Regions from separate parts of the Acidovorax sp. GW460-11-11-14-LB4 genome, predicted to be linked through region 1. Evidence: riboswitches for the same ligand, from Rfam matches in the RefSeq annotation. Region 1 holds a riboswitch; the other holds the start of a gene.

Evidence for each region. Region 1 has a riboswitch for glycine ahead of gcvT (glycine cleavage system aminomethyltransferase GcvT). Riboswitches for the same ligand answer to the same signal wherever they lie in the genome.
Region 2: another riboswitch for glycine. It lies ahead of AC07X4_RS05425 (D-amino acid dehydrogenase); the one in region 1 lies ahead of gcvT (glycine cleavage system aminomethyltransferase GcvT).

The regions. Positions count from the first base shown of each region.
Region 1 is NZ_JBWKYJ010000031.1:34,062-44,687, forward strand. It holds gene AC07X4_RS12965 (ABC transporter substrate-binding protein) at 1-829, opposite strand, end outside; gene AC07X4_RS12970 (TRAP transporter substrate-binding protein) at 1,015-1,983, opposite strand; gene AC07X4_RS12975 (putative hydro-lyase) at 2,000-2,794, opposite strand; gene AC07X4_RS12980 (LysR family transcriptional regulator) at 3,099-4,013, opposite strand; gene AC07X4_RS12985 (Lrp/AsnC family transcriptional regulator) at 4,259-4,717, opposite strand; gene AC07X4_RS12990 (TRAP transporter substrate-binding protein) at 5,185-6,156, shown strand; gene AC07X4_RS12995 (TRAP transporter small permease) at 6,271-6,765, shown strand; gene AC07X4_RS13000 (TRAP transporter large permease) at 6,762-8,039, shown strand; glycine riboswitch at 8,045-8,150, shown strand; glycine riboswitch at 8,164-8,295, shown strand; gene gcvT (glycine cleavage system aminomethyltransferase GcvT) at 8,344-9,486, shown strand; gene gcvH (glycine cleavage system protein GcvH) at 9,567-9,941, shown strand; gene gcvP (aminomethyl-transferring glycine dehydrogenase) at 10,056-10,626, shown strand, end outside.
Region 2 is NZ_JBWKYJ010000008.1:321-6,325, reverse strand. It holds gene AC07X4_RS05440 (rhodanese-like domain-containing protein) at 1-974, opposite strand, end outside; gene sorT (SorT family sulfite dehydrogenase catalytic subunit) at 1,196-2,410, shown strand; gene sorU (SorU family sulfite dehydrogenase c-type cytochrome subunit) at 2,412-2,750, shown strand; gene AC07X4_RS05425 (D-amino acid dehydrogenase) at 2,807-4,126, opposite strand; glycine riboswitch at 4,222-4,333, opposite strand; gene AC07X4_RS05420 (2-keto-4-pentenoate hydratase) at 4,562-5,350, shown strand; gene AC07X4_RS05415 (YXWGXW repeat-containing protein) at 5,417-5,872, opposite strand.

The sequences.
Region 1 (10,626 bases):
TGAAACCAGCGTTGTTGGCCAGGATCATGTCGGGCGAGAATCCAAGCTCCTTATAGGTCTTGATGGACATGATGGCGTCCGCCGTATAGGACGATTGCAGCACCAGGTTGGGACTGACCGCCTTGAGCGCCTGCACTTCCGAGGTCAACTGCGTGGTCTTGGCGGGATACGACACCTGCTTGGCGATGTTCTGGCCGAACTCGGCCGCCAGCTTGGTCTGCAGCTTGGTCGTCTCAGCACCCCACAGGCCGTTTTCATTGAGCGACGCAACCACCTTGGGTTTGATGCCACGCTTGGCCTCGAACTCCTTCAAGAACTCGAAGGCGTTGTGCACAAACAGGTCATCGTGCGGCGTGGTGCGGAAGAACCATTTGAAGTTGCGCTGCGTGAGCGAGGCCGAGGACGACTCGGGGTTGAGGAACGGGATACCGGCACGCTCGGCCACCTGGCTGGCCGTCGCGGTCACGTTGCTGTTGTACGAGCCGATCAGCGCCACGACCTTTTCCTGCGTGATCAGCCGCTCGGCTTCCGTCGCGCCGATCTGCGGGTTGGACTGATGGTCGGCAAAGACCAGCTTGATCTTGGCACCCTTGAGGTTGGGAAGACCTTTGCCAGCCGCAAACGGCAGGTTGGGAACCGAAGGCGCCCCGTTGTTGACGATGTCGGCAGCCAGCTCCAGCGCGTTGCGCAGTTCAGCCCCAACGGCCGCACCAGTACCGGTGAGTGGATAAATCACACCGATCTTCACTTCCTGTTGCGCTTGGGCAGACAGAGATATCACCGCACCGCTGATTGCACCGGCAACGCGGATCCATAGGGTCTTTTTCATTTCGAATACTCCTTCAATAAAAGTGCAATATTTCCTGCGGATGCGCGCTGTCAGCGATATCGCCCGCAGTCAAGGAAGAATGAAGCACGAGGCTTGGACACCGTCCGCTGTGCCACAGAGTCAATGTGCTTCATGGACTGACTCAGTTGCATGCAAGAACAAGTGCCAACGCTCGCGCGAAGGCCTCACTTCTTGTTGTAGTAGCTTTCAATCACCGCCCTGCCCTCGTCTCCGGCAACCTTCACCCATTCGGCGGCCATGCGCTCGCCGATAGGTTTCAGCTCCTTCTTGAGAGACTCCGCACTGGCATCCACCTGCATTCCCTTACCCACCAGTTCTTTGAGGTACTCACGGTCTTTTTGCTCACTCAAGGACCAGCCACGCTGCCCTGCCGCCGCAGCCTGGGCAAGCAAGGCGTCCTGTGTAGCTTTGTCCAACCCGTTGAAGGCCTTCTGGTTCACGACCACTGCATTCCGGGGCAGCCACGCCGCGACGCCATAGAAGTGTTTGACCGTCTCATAAAGCTTGCCATCCACGCCGCTGGCACTGGATGTGAGAAAGTTGTCCACCGTGCCGGTGGTCAACGCTGCCGAAAGTTCCGTCAGCTGAACCGTCACTGGCTGAGCCCCCACGGCCGATGCGATGTAGGAGGTTGCAGGGCTGTAGGCACGCATCTTGGTGCCTTTGAGATCTGCCAACGACTTGACCGGTTTGACGGAATAGAGGCTCTGCGGAGGCCACGGCACCGTGTAGAGCAATTGCATGCCCTGAGCACCCAAGGTTTTCGCCAACATGGATCGCGATGCCTGATCAAGACGCTTGGCTTCTGTATAGCTGCTGGCCAGGAAGGGGATCGAATCGATGCCGTAGGCAGCAGACTCATTGGCTGCGCTGGACAAGATGAAATCACCCATCGGGACTTGACCGGACTGCACAGTGCGTTTGATTTCGTTCGCTTTGAACAACGAAGCATTGGGATGCACACTGATCTTGAGTTTGCCGCCCGTCGCCTTATCAACGTCTTGCACAAACTGCAGAAGGTTTTGCACCTGGAACGTGTTGGACGCATACCCCGAGGGCAAGTCCCATTTCACCTGGGCTTGCGCCCCTCCCGCACAAAGAACGGCAGCTACGAAAAAAGTGAACTTCTTCATTGGTAACGCTCCTGGTTCAGAAGCTTGCGAGTTGGTGGTTGAGAAGGTCGGTGACCAGCATGCAGCCCGGTGCATGCGTGATGCAGAACGCGGGCTGGGCATTCAAGATGGCCGATTGCGGTGTTACGCCGCAGGCCCAGAAAACAGGAATCTCCCCAGGCATCAGCGCCACGGCATCCCCGTAGTCGGGATGGGCCAGATCGGCGATGCCAATGAGTGCCGGGTCACCGATATGCACAGGCGCGCCATGCACATTCGGAAACCGCGAGGTGACCTGCACGGCGCGAATCACATCCGCTGCCGGCATGGGACGCATGGTCACCACCATGGCCCCCCCAAAGGGCCCGGCTGGCTCGGTTTGCACATTGGTGCGGAACATCGCCACGTTCTTGCCTTCGTCAATGTGGCGCAGGCGGATGCCTGCCTCGATCAACGCGGATTCGAATGAGAACGAGCAGCCTAGGATGAAGGTGACCAGGTCTGGCCGCCAGAGGCTGGCGATGTCCGCCACCTCTTCCGACATTTCGCCGTGGCGCCAGATGCGGTACAGCGGCACATCGCTGCGGATGTCGATATCTTTGCCCAGCGAGGGCAAGGTGAACTGGCCAGGCTCGCTGACAGCCAGCACGGGGCAAGGCTTGGGATTGCGTTGACAGAACCGCAGGAAGTCACTGGCAAGCACCTCGGGGAGGATGACCACGTTGCCCTGGACATGGCCATCCGCGAGACCACTTGTGTGCGATGTCCACAGGCCCTTGCGGATCGTGTCACGTACATGGATCGGATTGCTGGCACCTTCGGAACCAAACACCGCGAGCGAATTTTCTTGAACGAAGTCCACCGTTTTTCCTTGCATTGAGAAATGTCAATTGCATGACGTTGGGCAGATTGTGTTGGGGGGTGACCGACCCTGGCAAATTCAAAAAATTTCTATCAGCTCATCGATTTTTTCCATGCACTTCATTGGGGAGAGACGAACCATCTTGGTGCCGAGGGAAAACCCTGAGAGAAAATTTACGGGTAAACCCTGAAACACAGGAACCATAGGAATTCCGGAGAAACACGGCATATGCCGCGCGCGCCCCAAGGCGCGCTGAGCCGCTTTGATGCGAGGTTCAGCCCTTGCGAGGGCGGCGGGCTGGCGCGGGCTGTTGCTGCTGCTCGATGAAATCGAGGGCCGACCGCACCACGGCTTCCATGGCGGGGGACGAGGGGTCTTCGCGATAGCTCACGTGGATGGGCAGCGGCCGCAGTGTGGTGTCGCAAGCCAGCGCACGCAGGTCTGGAAACGCGAGCAGGCGCTGCACTGCCAGGCGCGGCAGCGTGGCCACACCAAAGCCGCCCTGCACCAGCTGCACCATCGCAGAAATCGACGAGATGGTGTGCACACAACGCGGCTCCACCTGTGCCTGGCGCAACGTGTCGAGCAGTGACACGTGCGGTTGCGAGCCGCGCTGAAAAGTCAGGATGTCAGCGCCTGCAAAGTCTTCCAGCGCATAGCGACGCTTGCGATGCGTCTTGCTGTTACCCACAAACACCATCTCCATGGGCGTCACCGCCTGGCTGCGTATGCCATCAGCCGATGCAGGCAACGCGGCAAACACGGCATCCAGCGTGCCCCGGCGGATTTGCTCGAGCAACACAGGTGTGGTTTCCACCGTCAGCTCCAGCTCCAGCAGTGGGTTGTCCTTGCGCAGCTGTTCCACCCACGGAATGAGCCACGAGTGCAGTACCGATTCGATGGCCCCCAGGCGAATCGATACTTCCAACGGGCCGCCTGATCCCATCTCGGTCTTGAGCTGACGCTGTAGCTCCAGCATGCGCTTGGCGTACACCAGAAACCGGGCACCGGCCACCGTGAGCTTGAAGTGCTTGTCACGCCGATCCAGCAACAAAACGCCCAGCTCTTCTTCCAGCGCCGAGATGCGGCTGGACATGGCTGACTGGGTCAAAAACAGTTTTTCTGCGGCGCGCGTCACGCTTTTGAGAGAAGCAACCCAGTAGAAGGCTTCGACAAAACGCAGGTTCATGGATCTTTTTCGAATTTCTCTGCGTCCGGCGGCTTGGCGCACTGCCCAGACGGTTGCACGGTGTTGGTGCGCTAAGCCGGCATCACCTGTTTTCGTTCGTTCTGCATTAACGCGATGGGAGCCATTGTGCCGCCGCATGTCACCGGCATAAAGTCGGCCGGCTCGCTTGTGGTGCAAGCGCCCACCACGCATTGCCAGCTTTCTGCAAGGACGCCGCAAAACAAACCAAGCACCAGAGAGCCGCTCTACCCCGTGAACAGAGGCAAGTCCGCCTTCTTCAGGGTGCGCAATACGAAACTGGATCGGCTGTGCCGTATGCCTTTGATCTTGTAAAGCTTCTCGCGCAACAGACGCTCGTAATCTCGGGTGTCCTTGACGACGATGCGCAGCAGGTAGTCGTAGTCCCCAGAGACCAGATGCGCCTCAATCACTTCGGGAATGCTGGCCAGTGTCTCGCCAAACTTTTCGAGTGTGTTGTCGGAGTGGCTGTCGAGCGTGACCTGCACCAGCACCGTGTCGGCCAGATCCAGCGACTGGGGGTTGATGCGCACGGTGTAGCCCTGGATGACACCCGCCTCTTCCATCTTTTTGATCCGGCCCCAACACGGTGAAGGGCTGAGGCCCACGGCCTGTCCGATCTCTTGCAGGCTGGCGCGTGCGTTGGCTTGTAGCGCAGCGAGAATTTTTCTATCAAGTCGATCCATTGGTCAAATTATTCATCAAATCCTACAAATACAGAAAATTATTCTGCTCACCTAGTCTATTGCGCCAAATTCAGCAAATTCATCTACGGCACTCGGCGCATACTTCTTTCATCAAGGCGCTCTTACCGGAGCGCATAAATTGACAAGGCCCCGGCTGGTTACCGCCAGCACGGGGCCCTTGGCATTCCAGCCCCCATCGACACAAGCAGTCAGTAGCCAAGACGCGGGCACTGACGCCAGCCTGCGGCCATGCAGGCTCTTTGCAAACTTGGGCCCGCTCGGCACCACGGGTGTCGCCAATGCAACTGCAAACGCCTGTCTGCCCAGTTAATAAGCACGCTTACCAGCACAAACCCCGATGCCTGCGGCCTGACGGGACCACCATAATTTGAGCGAGACCAGGGAGGGCTCCGCAAGGGGTCGCAGCGCACCACATCTCCCCTGACCCACCACCAACAGGAGACACCATGCAATTGACCAAACTCGTCGTTGGCCTGAGCCTCGCGCTCGGCTTTGTGGCCACCGCTGCCGCGCAGACCACCATGCGTATCAGCATCTCGACGGCCCAGAACTCCCACCAGGGTGTAGCCATCGACACGTTTGCCAAGGAAGTCGAAAAACGCACAGGGGGCCGTTACAAGGTACAGACCTTCTACAACGGTGCACTGGGCGGCGAGCGAGAGTCGATTGAAGCGGTGCAGTTGGGGACGCAAGAGCTGGCGTTCAGTTCTACAGGCCCAGTGCCCAACTTTGTGCCTGAGACCAAAATCCTGGATGTCCCCTTCCTGTTCCGCGACAAGGCGCATGCACGGGCCGTGCTGGACGGCACGATCGGCCAGGACCTGCTGTCCAAGTTTGACGCCAAGGGTTTCAAGGCACTGGCCTGGGCCGAAAACGGCTTCCGTCACATGACCAACAGCAAGCGCGACGTGAAAGAGCCCGGTGACCTGAAGGGCCTGAAGATGCGCACGATGGAAAACCCCGTGCACATTGCCGCTTACAAGGGCTTTGGCATCATCACCACGCCCATGGCCTTCCCCGAGGTGTTCACCGCGCTGCAACAAGGCACGGTGGACGGCCAGGAGAACCCGCTGTCCGTCATCATCTCGGCCAAGTTTGACCAAGTGCAAAAGCACCTCACGCTCACCGGCCACGTTTATTCGCCCTGCATCTTTGTAATGAACAAGGCCGCATTCGACAAGCTCTCGGCAGCCGACAAGCAGGCCTTCATCGAGGCTGCCAAGGAAGGCACCAAAGCCAACCGTGCGCGCGTGGACGAAGACGATGCCAAGGGCGTAGCCGACCTGCGTGCCAAGGGCATGACCGTGATCGACAACGTGGACAAGGCCAAGTTCGTGGCGGCGCTGGCCCCCGTCAACGCCGAGTTTGAAAAGCAGTTCGGCAAGGCTGCGATCGACAAGATCCGCGAGGTCAAGTAACCCAGCAACGCTATTGCCTCAATAGCAAACGACGCCCGTAGCCCTGCCGCTATCGGGCGTTTTTATTCTTATTCCTCCCTTTCGGCCCACATCTCCCATGGTTGGCACCGCCCCATGAAAAATACTTTTCTTACCTTCGAGCGATGGACGACCTTCATCGCCATGCTGGGCGCTTGCGCCATGCTGACCCTGGCCTCCGTGCTGGGCATGTTTCAGATCGTGACACGCTTTGTGCTGGAACAGCCCGCTGAATGGACGGAGGTCCTGATCCGGTTCAGCTTGATCTGGATGGTGTTCCTGGCGATCCCTGCCGCTTTTCGCCAGGGAGCGATGGTGAGCGTGGATGTGCTGTACCGATGGAGCCCGCCGCGCATCAAGCGCGTACTCGACTGGGTGGTCGCGCTGGCCGCACTCGCACTGATCGGAATCATCATCTGGTGGGGATGGGACTACGCCCAACGCGGCGGAGTACAAAGCGTTGCAGGGCTCGAGTCCGTGTCCATGTTCTGGGCTTACCTCGCCATGCCGGTGGGGGGGCTCTTCTGCGTCGTGGGCATTATTGGCAACCTCATCGATCCCCTGCGCATGGAACTGGAGACCGCCCAATGAGCTTGGTCATGATTTCAACGATGGTGCTGTGCTTCGCACTCACCGTCTCGGTAGCCGTATCCATCGGGTTGGCCTCCATCCTGGGCATCCAGGCCTCCAATGCGAACATGCTAATTTCCGTCAAGGAGATGTTCGGCTCGATCAACAAGTTTCCACTGGCTGCCATTCCATTCTTCATCCTGGCAGGCAATCTAATGGAAACTGGCGGCATCTCGCGCCGTCTGGTCGAGTTTGCAAAAAGTATCGTCGGCGGCGTGCAGGGCGGCCTGCCCATGACCTGCGTGCTGACCTGCATGATCTTTGCCGCCGTATCGGGTTCGTCGGTCGCCACCACGTTTGCGATTGGCGCCATCCTGATTCCCGCACTCATCAAGCATGGTTACCCCACCAGCTACGCTGCCGCGCTGCAGGCTACCAGTGCCGAGCTGGGCGTGATCATCCCTCCATCCATTCCGATGATCCTGTACGGCGTGAGCGCCGAGGTATCGATTGGCGAACTGTTCATCGCCGGCTTCGGCCCCGGGCTGCTGATCAGCGCCGCCCTGATGCTGTTTGTCTGGCTGTACTGCAAGTACAAGGGCTGGGGCAAAAACGACGGCGATGGGCGCATGCCCTTTGGCAAGGCCACGCTGCAGGCGGGCTGGGCGTTGCTGATGCCGGTGATCATCCTGGGCGGCATCTATGGCGGCGTGTTCACCCCCACCGAGGCATCGGCCGTCGCCGTGTTCTACGCGTTGGTGGTGGGCATCGTCATCTACCGCGAGATCAAGCTCAAGGACCTGTTCGCCATCCTGCGCAAGTCGGCCATCTCGTCGGCGGTGATCATGTTCATCATCGCCAACGCGGGGCTGTTTGCATTCCTCATTACACGTGCGGGCGTGCCCGATGCCATCGGCCGCTGGCTGGAGGCGGTGCTGCAGTCCCCGGCCCTCTTCCTGCTGGGCGTGAACGCGGCGCTGTTCGTGATCGGCATGTTCATCGAGACCAGTGCGGCGATCATCGTGCTGGCCCCCATCCTCGCGCCTGTGGCCATGCACTTCGGCATCGACCCTGTGCATTTCGGCCTCATCATGGTGGTGAACCTGGCCCTGGGCATGATCACGCCCCCGTTCGGGGTGAACCTGTTCGCAGCCTGCACGGTGGCCAGAATCTCGCTCGACCGGATCATCAAGCACCTGCTGCCGTTCGTCGGCGTGATTCTGGTGTGCCTGATGATCATCACCTACGTGCCATCGATCTCGTTGGCACTTCGGGATCTGGTCTACGCAAAGTAGTTAGAATCGCCCGGTCAGGAGAGAGTGCTCCGTCTTGTCCATAAGACGCGCAGCACCGCCGAAGGCGCAGGCAGCAGCCGAACGCTCAGGCAAAAGGACTGGCAACCGCCCGCAGCGATGCGGGCGTTCCCTTGCTGGAGAGAGGTGGCCCCACAGAAAAGAAGCTGTGTGCAGGCCATCCACCGAAGGAGCAAACCGCACGGCCAGCCAAGGCGCTGCGGTGAATCTCTCAGGTAAAGCGGACAGCAGGGCAAATCCCGTGGCCACCCTGTGGCTGCGGCCCCCATTTGCCCCGGAGTCCGCCATGTCAGCCACCGCCCCCCTGCTCACCACGCCCCTGAACGCCCTGCACATCGAGTTGGGCGCTCGCATGGTGCCTTTTGCAGGCTATTCCATGCCCGTGCAATACCCCGCTGGCCTGATGGCCGAGCATGTGCACACCCGCACCGCCGCCGGCCTGTTTGACGTGTCGCACATGGGCCAGCTCAAGCTGATCGGTGCCGATGCGGCGGCTGCGTTTGAAACCCTGATGCCCGTGGATGTGATCGACCTGCCCGTGGGCAAGCAACGCTACGGTCTGCTGCTGACCGATGAAGGCAAGATCATTGACGATCTGATGTTCTTCAACCAGGGCGTAGTGGATGGCGAGCCCACGCTGTTCGTCATCGTCAACGGCGCCTGCAAGGTGGGCGACATTGCCCATATCCAGGCCCGCATCGGCCAGCGCTGCAAGGTGGTGCCCATGCCCGACCACGCCCTGCTCGCTCTGCAGGGCCCACAGGCCGTCACCGCCCTCGCCCGCCTGGCGCCCGGTGTCGAAAAGCTGGTGTTCATGACCGGTGGCGCGTTCAGCATCGCGGGCTGCGACTGCTTTGTGACCCGCAGCGGCTACACCGGCGAAGACGGCTTTGAAATCTCCGTACCCGCCGCGCAAGCCGACACCCTGGCCCGCGCCCTGCTGGCCCAGCCTGAAGTCAAGCCCATCGGCCTGGGCGCCCGCAACTCGCTGCGCCTCGAAGCAGGCCTGTGCCTGTATGGCAACGACATCGACACCACCACCACACCCCCCGAAGCCGCGCTCAACTGGGCCATCCAGAAGGTGCGCCGCGCCGGTGGCGCGCGTGCAGGCGGCTTCCCCGGTGCCGACAAGGTGCTCGCACAGATCGACAACCCTTCCAGCCTGCCCCGCAAGCGTGTGGGCCTGGTGGCGCTGGAACGTGTGCCGGTGCGCGAGCACACCGAACTGCAGAGCACGGACGGCCAAAAGATCGGCGAAGTCACCAGCGGCCTGCTGGGCCCCACGGTGAACGAACCCGTGGCCATGGGCTACGTCACGCCAGCTTTTGCCGCCATCGGCACCCGTGTCAACGCCGTCGTGCGCGGCAAGGTGGTGCCCATGGAAGTGCGCGCCATGCCGTTTGTGCCAGCCAATTACTACCGCGGCTGATTTCATCAGCGAAGCGCAGAAGCTGCGCCCGCTTACATTGCAGATTCCTTTACTTTTTTCCTTTGCTTGAGGAGCTTCCCATGACGATCAAATTCTCCAAAGACCACGAGTGGATCAATGCCGCTGATGCCAACGCTTCGGTGGTGGGCATCACCGTCCACGCGCAGGACGCGCTGGGCGACGTGGTGTTTGTAGACCTTCCCGAAGTGGGCAAAAGCTTTGCCCAGGGCGAAGTGGCAGGTGTGGTCGAGTCCGTGAAGGCCGCCGCCGATGTGTACATGCCCGTCTCTGGCGAAGTGGTCGAAGTGAACGAAGCCCTGCGTGCCGACCCATCCCTTGCCAACAGCGACCCGCTGGGCGCTGGCTGGTTCTTCAAGGTCAAGCTGGCCGACGCGAGCCAGCTCGACGCCCTGCTGGACGAAGCTACCTACACCGAGTTCGCCAAGAACGCCTGATCCCTGCTGACTCAGAGGGCATGGCGCCGGGCCATGCCCGGCCCGCCGCCCTGTCGCGTGCGCGCTCTTTCCCCGGCACCGACCCCAACCCGCTGCGACCTACGAGACTGCCCCATGCTGATGCAATCCGCCACCCCCCTTGGCGCGCTTGAAAACGCCACCGAATTCCTGCCCCGCCACATCGGCATCGACGCGGCCGACGAAGCGCACATGCTGTCGGTGATCGGCGAGGCCTCGCGCCGTGCGCTCATCGAATCCATCGTGCCGCGCTCCATCGCACGCAGCCGGGGCATGGACCTGCCCGCGCCGCTCACCGAAGCGGCGGCACTCGCAGAACTCAAGGCCATCGCGGGCAAGAACCAGCTGCTCAAGAGCTTCATCGGCCAGGGCTACTACGGCACGCACACGCCCGGCGTCATCCTGCGCAACATCCTCGAGAACCCCGCCTGGTACACCGCCTACACGCCCTACCAGGCCGAAATCTCCCAAGGCCGCATGGAGGCCCTGGTCAACTTCCAGACCATGGTGTGCGACCTGACGGGCATGCCGATTGCCAACGCATCCATGCTGGACGAAGCCACCGCCGCCGCCGAAGCCATGACGCTGGCGAAGCGCTCGGTCAAGAGCAAGAGCAACGTGTTTGTGGTGGCAGGCGACGCGCACCCGCAAACCATCGAAGTCATCC
Region 2 (6,005 bases), on a different contig from region 1:
GCGGCATTGAAGGCCACGTCCTTGAGGCTCTTTTCCACATACGCAGCGAACACGGCCCCGCGGATGCGCTTGGTCTTGAATTCCTTTTCGGTGCGGGTGTCCACCAGCGTGGCGCCCTGCGCCAGCAGGGTCTGGGCCTCGCGCGCGGTGACACGGTTGACCCCAGGCAGGCTGGTGGGCGTGAACAGCCCCAGCTCGGCCACGCGGCGGTATTCCACCGCCTCCGGGCGCACGGAGACTGGCTGCAGGCCGCTGGCGGAGGACGACGCGTTGAACCACTGGGCCAGCTTGTTGCGCGCATCCGCCGGCAGGTCTTTTTTCACCACGATGGAGAACCCGCCCGGAACGGGCTGCGACGTGGCCAGCACCCGCGCGATGCCGGGGTACGCCGCAGACCATTCGGCCCAGTCGTCCTCGCGCACCACGGTGGCATCGGCCGTGCCCAGGGTCAGGGCGGTGAGGCCCGCCTGGGGAAATTTTTCGTATTGCACGGCGCGCAGGTCCTGGAGCGACAGCCCTGCCTCGTTCAGCATGCCGCGCGCCATGTAGGTATAGACCGAGTCCTGCTGGGGCAGGTAGAGCCTGCGGCCCTTCATCGCAGGCACTGCCGCCAACTGCTGCAGCCCGACCAGCAGGTATCTGTCTGATTTTTGCGTAGCGCCCACCAGTTCGTAGCCACGTTGCAATGCAGACGCCGCCACCTGGGCAGGGCCAATGAAGATGTCATAGCCCGCGCTGCGGGTGGCGCGCATCACGTCGGCCATATCCTCGCTGGTCGTCAGTGCCACCGACTGGCCCGCGGCTTTCGACAGGCCTGATTCGGCAGCGGTGCGCAGGATGGAATGCGCTGCCTTGCGGGCGGTGGGTTCCACGGCCACGATGGCCGTCAGCTGGGCCTGTGCTGCGCTGCATCCCAGCCATAGGACAAGTAGCAGTCCCAGCGGGCCTCGGGTCGGTTTTCTGGTGGTGTTCATTGCGCTGCTCCTCTCCCCAAAACAAAGCGCGAATATGCCCACGCCCCCCGCACCTGCGTACGAATGTTTCCGATCTTTTGTTCTTGTTACTTCTGCTAACGATGCCGTGCGTGCGGCAGGAGGAGCTGCCGCACAGAATGCGGGCTGACCCGATCCCCCGTCCCCGCCCAATGGCGAGGGGCTACAAGGTTTTGTCCACCCCACTATTTGGAGACGTTTCCATGAAAGATTCGATGACCCTGCCGCGCCGCCACATGTTGGCCGGAAGTGCTGCTGCCCTGAGCGCGCTGGGCCTGGCCGGATGGACGGGCAGTGCGCGGGCCCAGCAGGCCGCAGCGTCTGCGGCCAAGCCGCTGCCCGCCTATGCGGGGTGGAAGTCGCCGGATGCATTGATTGTGCACAGCAGCAGCACCCTGGAGACGCGCCGCTCCGCGTTCGGCACCAGCGTCATCACGCCGTCCAACCAGCTGTACGTGCGCAACAACCTGCCTGCGCCTGACGCGGCCATCCTGGACAACCGCGACGCGTGGACGGTGTCCGTCGAAGGGGTCAAGAGCCCGCGCAGCCTGACGCTGGCGGAGCTCAAGACGCTGGGCGTGGAGACCGTGGCCACCGTGCTGCAGTGCTCGGGCAATGGCCGGGGCTTTTTCCCCAGCAAGCCCAGCGGCACCCCCTGGTCGGTGGGCGCTGCCGGTTGTGTGGTCTGGAGCGGTGTGCCGCTGCGCAACGTGGTGGCCGCCCTGGGCGGGCTGGCCGATGGTGCCGCCTACCTGACCGGCACGGGGGGCGAGAAGCTGCCCGAAGGTGTGGACCCGCTGTCGGTACTGGTGGAGCGCTCGGTGCCCGTGAAGGCGATGGACGACGCCCTGCTGGCCTGGGAGATGAACGGCGAGCCGCTGTCGCTGGCGCATGGCGGCCCGCTGCGGCTGGTGGTGCCCGGCTACCAGGGCGTGAACAACATCAAGTACGTCAAGCGCGTTGCGTTTACCAGCGCACAGTCGCAGGCGCGCATCATGTCGCACGGCTACCGCATGTCGCCGCCCGGCAGCAAGGCCAGCCCCGACCAGCCTTCGGTGTGGGAGATGGGCGTGAAGTCGTGGATCAACGGCCCCTTGCCCGACAAGGGGGCACTCAAGCCCGGACAGGTGCAGGTGCATGGCGTGGCCTTTGGCGGCACGCGCGGCATCAAGGGCGTGGAGGTGTCGGCCGATGGCGGCAAGACCTGGTTGGCGGCCAAGCTCATCGGCCCCGACCTGGGCCCCTTTGCCTGGCGGCAGTTTGCGCTACCCGTGCGCCTGGAGGCGGGCACCCATGTGCTGGCCAGCCGCGCCACCGACACGGCGGGCAATGTGCAGGCCGAGCAGCGCGAGGAAAACCTGGGCGGCTACAACAACGCCAGCTGGCGCGACCACGCCGTTACCGTGACTGTGGCCTGACATGGGTGGATTGAACCGAGCGCGCCGCCTTGCCGTGGCGGTGTGGTCGGCTGGCGCCTGTGCGTCGGCCTGGGCCGCCGACCCTGCCGAACTGGCGCGGGGCAAGGAGCTGTTCACCAAGATCCAGCCCGCCTGCGCCGTGTGCCACACACTGCAGGCCGCCGGGGCCGAGGGCCAGGTAGGCCCGGTGCTGGATGAGCTGAAACCCGACGCCGGCCGTGTGCTGCGTGCGCTCAAGGCAGGCATCGGCGTGATGCCGTCCTATGCCGAGCGCATGAGTGAGAAGGACATGCTGGCCGTGGCGCAGTTTGTGGCGCACGCCACAGGCGCGGCCAAGTAGGCGCAGCCTCTCGCGGCGGTTGCAACGGCCTTGGCTCGCTGCAACCGCGCGCTGCTTCAGGCTGCCGTGCGCGACGGCACCAGCGCCGCCCCGGCTGCGCGCCCCTGCAAGCCCTGGAACGCAAAGTCCACCTCGGGCACGCGGCCGCTCACGATGTCGGCCAACGCCTTGCCCGAGCCGCAGGCATGCGTCCAGCCCAGCGTGCCGTGGCCGGTGTTGAGGAACAGGTTGCCCACCTTCGTCTTGCCGATCAGCGGCACGTTGCTGGGCGTGGCGGGGCGCAGGCCGCTCCAGAACTGCGCCTGGCTCGCGTCGCCCGCGCCAGGGAAGAGTTGCTCCACGCGCCGCACGATGGCCTCGCAGCGCACCTGGTTCAGGTGGCGGTCATAGCCGTTCAGCTCGGCCGTGCCGGCAATGCGCAGGCGATCACCGCCGCGTTCGCTGGTGTAGCGCGAGAACACGAGCTTGAACTCGTCGTCCGTCAGGCTCACCTGGTGCGCCTTGCTGGCGTCCTTGACCGGCATCGTCACCGAGTAGCCCTTGGCCGGGTAGATGGGCAGCTGGATGCCCAGTGGCTGCGCCAGCAGCGGGCTGAACGAGCCCATGGCCAGCACAAACGCATCGCCGCGCACGCGCTCGAAGCGGCCTTCGGCATTGGTCACTTCCACATGGTCGATGCGGCCGCCTGCCTCGCGCAGCGCGGTGATGTGGTGGCCCATGCGGAACTGCACGCCCGCCGCCTCGCACAGCTTGGCCAGCTCGCGCGTGAACTGGTTGGCGTCGCCGGATTCGTCCTCGGCCGTGAAGGTGGCGCCCGCCAGCTGCGGGCGGATGTGGGCCAGCGCAGGCTCGATGCGCACGGCCTCGTCGGCGCTGATGACCTGGCGCTCGCAGCCGAGTTGGCGCATTTGCTCGGCAGGGGCCAGGGCGCCGTCGAATTCTTTTTGGTTGGTATAGAAGTGCAGGATGCCCTGCGTGCGCTGGTCGTACTGGAGGCCGGTGGCCGCGCGCAGCTGCTGCAGCGTGTCGCGGCTGTAGGTGCCCAGGCGCACGATCTGCTCGATGTTGTGGCGCGTGCGCGCGGGCGTGCAGTTGCGCAGGAAGGACAGGCCCCACAGCCATTGCCGCATGTCGGCGCGCAGGCGGAACAGCAGCGGAGCATCCTCTTTGCCCAGCCACTGCAGCACCTTGAGCGGCGCACTGGGGTTGGCCCAGGGTTCGGCGTGGCTCACCGAGATCTGGCCGCCGTTGGCAAAACTGGTTTCGGCGCCGGGCGCACCCTGGCGGTCGATGACGGTCACCTCGTGGCCGAGTTGCGAAAGGAAATAAGCCGAAGTCACGCCGAGCAAGCCGGCGCCCAAAACGATCACGCGCATGATTTTCAAAGCCTTTCTGGGCTCTGGCGCTAGAACAACATGCGCTGGCAGCTATGAATTCAATAGCGTGCAGCTGGCGCATGAATGCCCTAGCTGCCGCTCCCCCTGTCCTTGGTACCTGAGAGATTCACCGCCACCCACCCGGGCTGCGGCTTGCTCCTTCGGTGCGCTTCGCGTTGCGCGAAGCGGCTCTCCAGACGGCTTTGATGAATGGTGCAGTACGGGACCTGAGCGTGTATGGGAGTTTGCGCCTTCGGTGCAGCGGCGGCCTGTGGCTGCCGTGCTCTCCTGCGAGGCCGATTCTAGGGGCCAAGCCTGCGCGCAAGATCAACTCCGGCGGCTAATGGGGCGCAATCGTTGCTGATGCAGCGGCGCGGGGCCGCTGGTGAAGGTGCCGATAATCCGCCGACCCCTTATCCCACTGAGAGTTTTGCCATGCCCCCCGCCCCCGCCACTTTGGACCCTGTCGCCAGCGCCGCCGTCATCACCCAGGCCCGGGAGGGACGCACCCCCCGCCCGCTGGACTTTCCCGCAGGGCTTCGCCCACGCGATGCCGCCGAGGCCTACGCGGTGCAGGACGCCGTGGTGCGTGCGCGCGGTGACATCGCAGGCTGGAAGGTCGGCGCCGCGTCGCCCCAGGCGCAACCCGCGCGGGCCGCTCTCACGCGCGATTCGGTGTGGGCGGCCGCAGCGGGTGAGGCGGTTGCTCTGTCTGCAGCGGGTTTTGCCGTGATGGGCGTGGAGGCGGAGCTGGTGTACGAACTGGGGGCCGACCTGCCCGCCCGCGCCACCCCCTACAGCGCCGCCGAGGTGCTGGCGGCGGTGGTGTCGGTGCGCGCCGCCATTGAGGTGTGCGACACACGCTTTGCTGCATGGGCGCAACAGGGCGAGTGGAGCCGCCTGGCCGACCAGGCCTGCCACGGGGCGCTGATTGTGGGGGCTGGCACCAACGATGTGGCTGCCGTGCAGCCCCTGGCGCAAGCGGTGACCTTGTCGGTGAACGGGACAGTGGCCGTGCAGCATGCCACCTGGGGCAATCCGGCGGGCGACCCGCTGCGGCTGCTGGTGTGGCTGGCCAACGAAGGCGCGCGCAGCCTGGGCGGGCTGCGCGCGGGGCAGTGGGTTACCACAGGGTCGTGCACCGGCACCGTGCTGGTGGCGCCAGGTACCGAGGTGGTGGCGGACTTTCCGGGGCTCGGTCAGGCTGTGTTGTTGCTGCGGTAGCAGTGTTCGCTGCTACCGCAGGGACGGGGCCTGCTCAGCGCCCTGGTCGCGGTGGGAGTTGCTCCCTCAATTGCGGCGCGGGTTGTCCGGCTGGCTGTCGCGGCGGTTGGGCACACCGTCGCCATCGCGGTCGCGGTCGTTGCGGTTGGAGATGCCGTCACCGTCGCGGTCCCAGCCACCGCGTTGCATCTCCCACCGGCCTTCGCGTTCGATCCACTGGGGCTGGCGATATTGGTAACCGTTGCGTGCCTGCACCCAGTGGCCGCGCACCCAGTGGTGGCGGTTGCCACGCCATTCCCAGTGGCCTTCTTCCCATACCTGGCCTCGGCGAGGGCGGGGCATCGCTTCATTGCGCGGAGGTGGCGGCGCAGGAATCACCTGGTAGGTGGGCGCAGTCTGGTAGCCGCGCTCGGGTTGGCCGGACTGAATGATGACGGTGCCCTGGGTGGCGGCCTGCGCAGGAGCGAAGGCCAAAAACGCCATAAGCGCGAGGGATGCTGCGGTGAGCGGGTGGCGGGCCATGAGTGTCTCCTGTGGGTGGTTCGATGTGGAACCGGGTGTATCGATGGTGCACGGGTACCCGGCGCCGCGCTGTAGGCGCGATGCCGCCCCTGGCGTAGGCGCAGGGGGGCGCTCTGGGGCTGGCCTGCGCGCT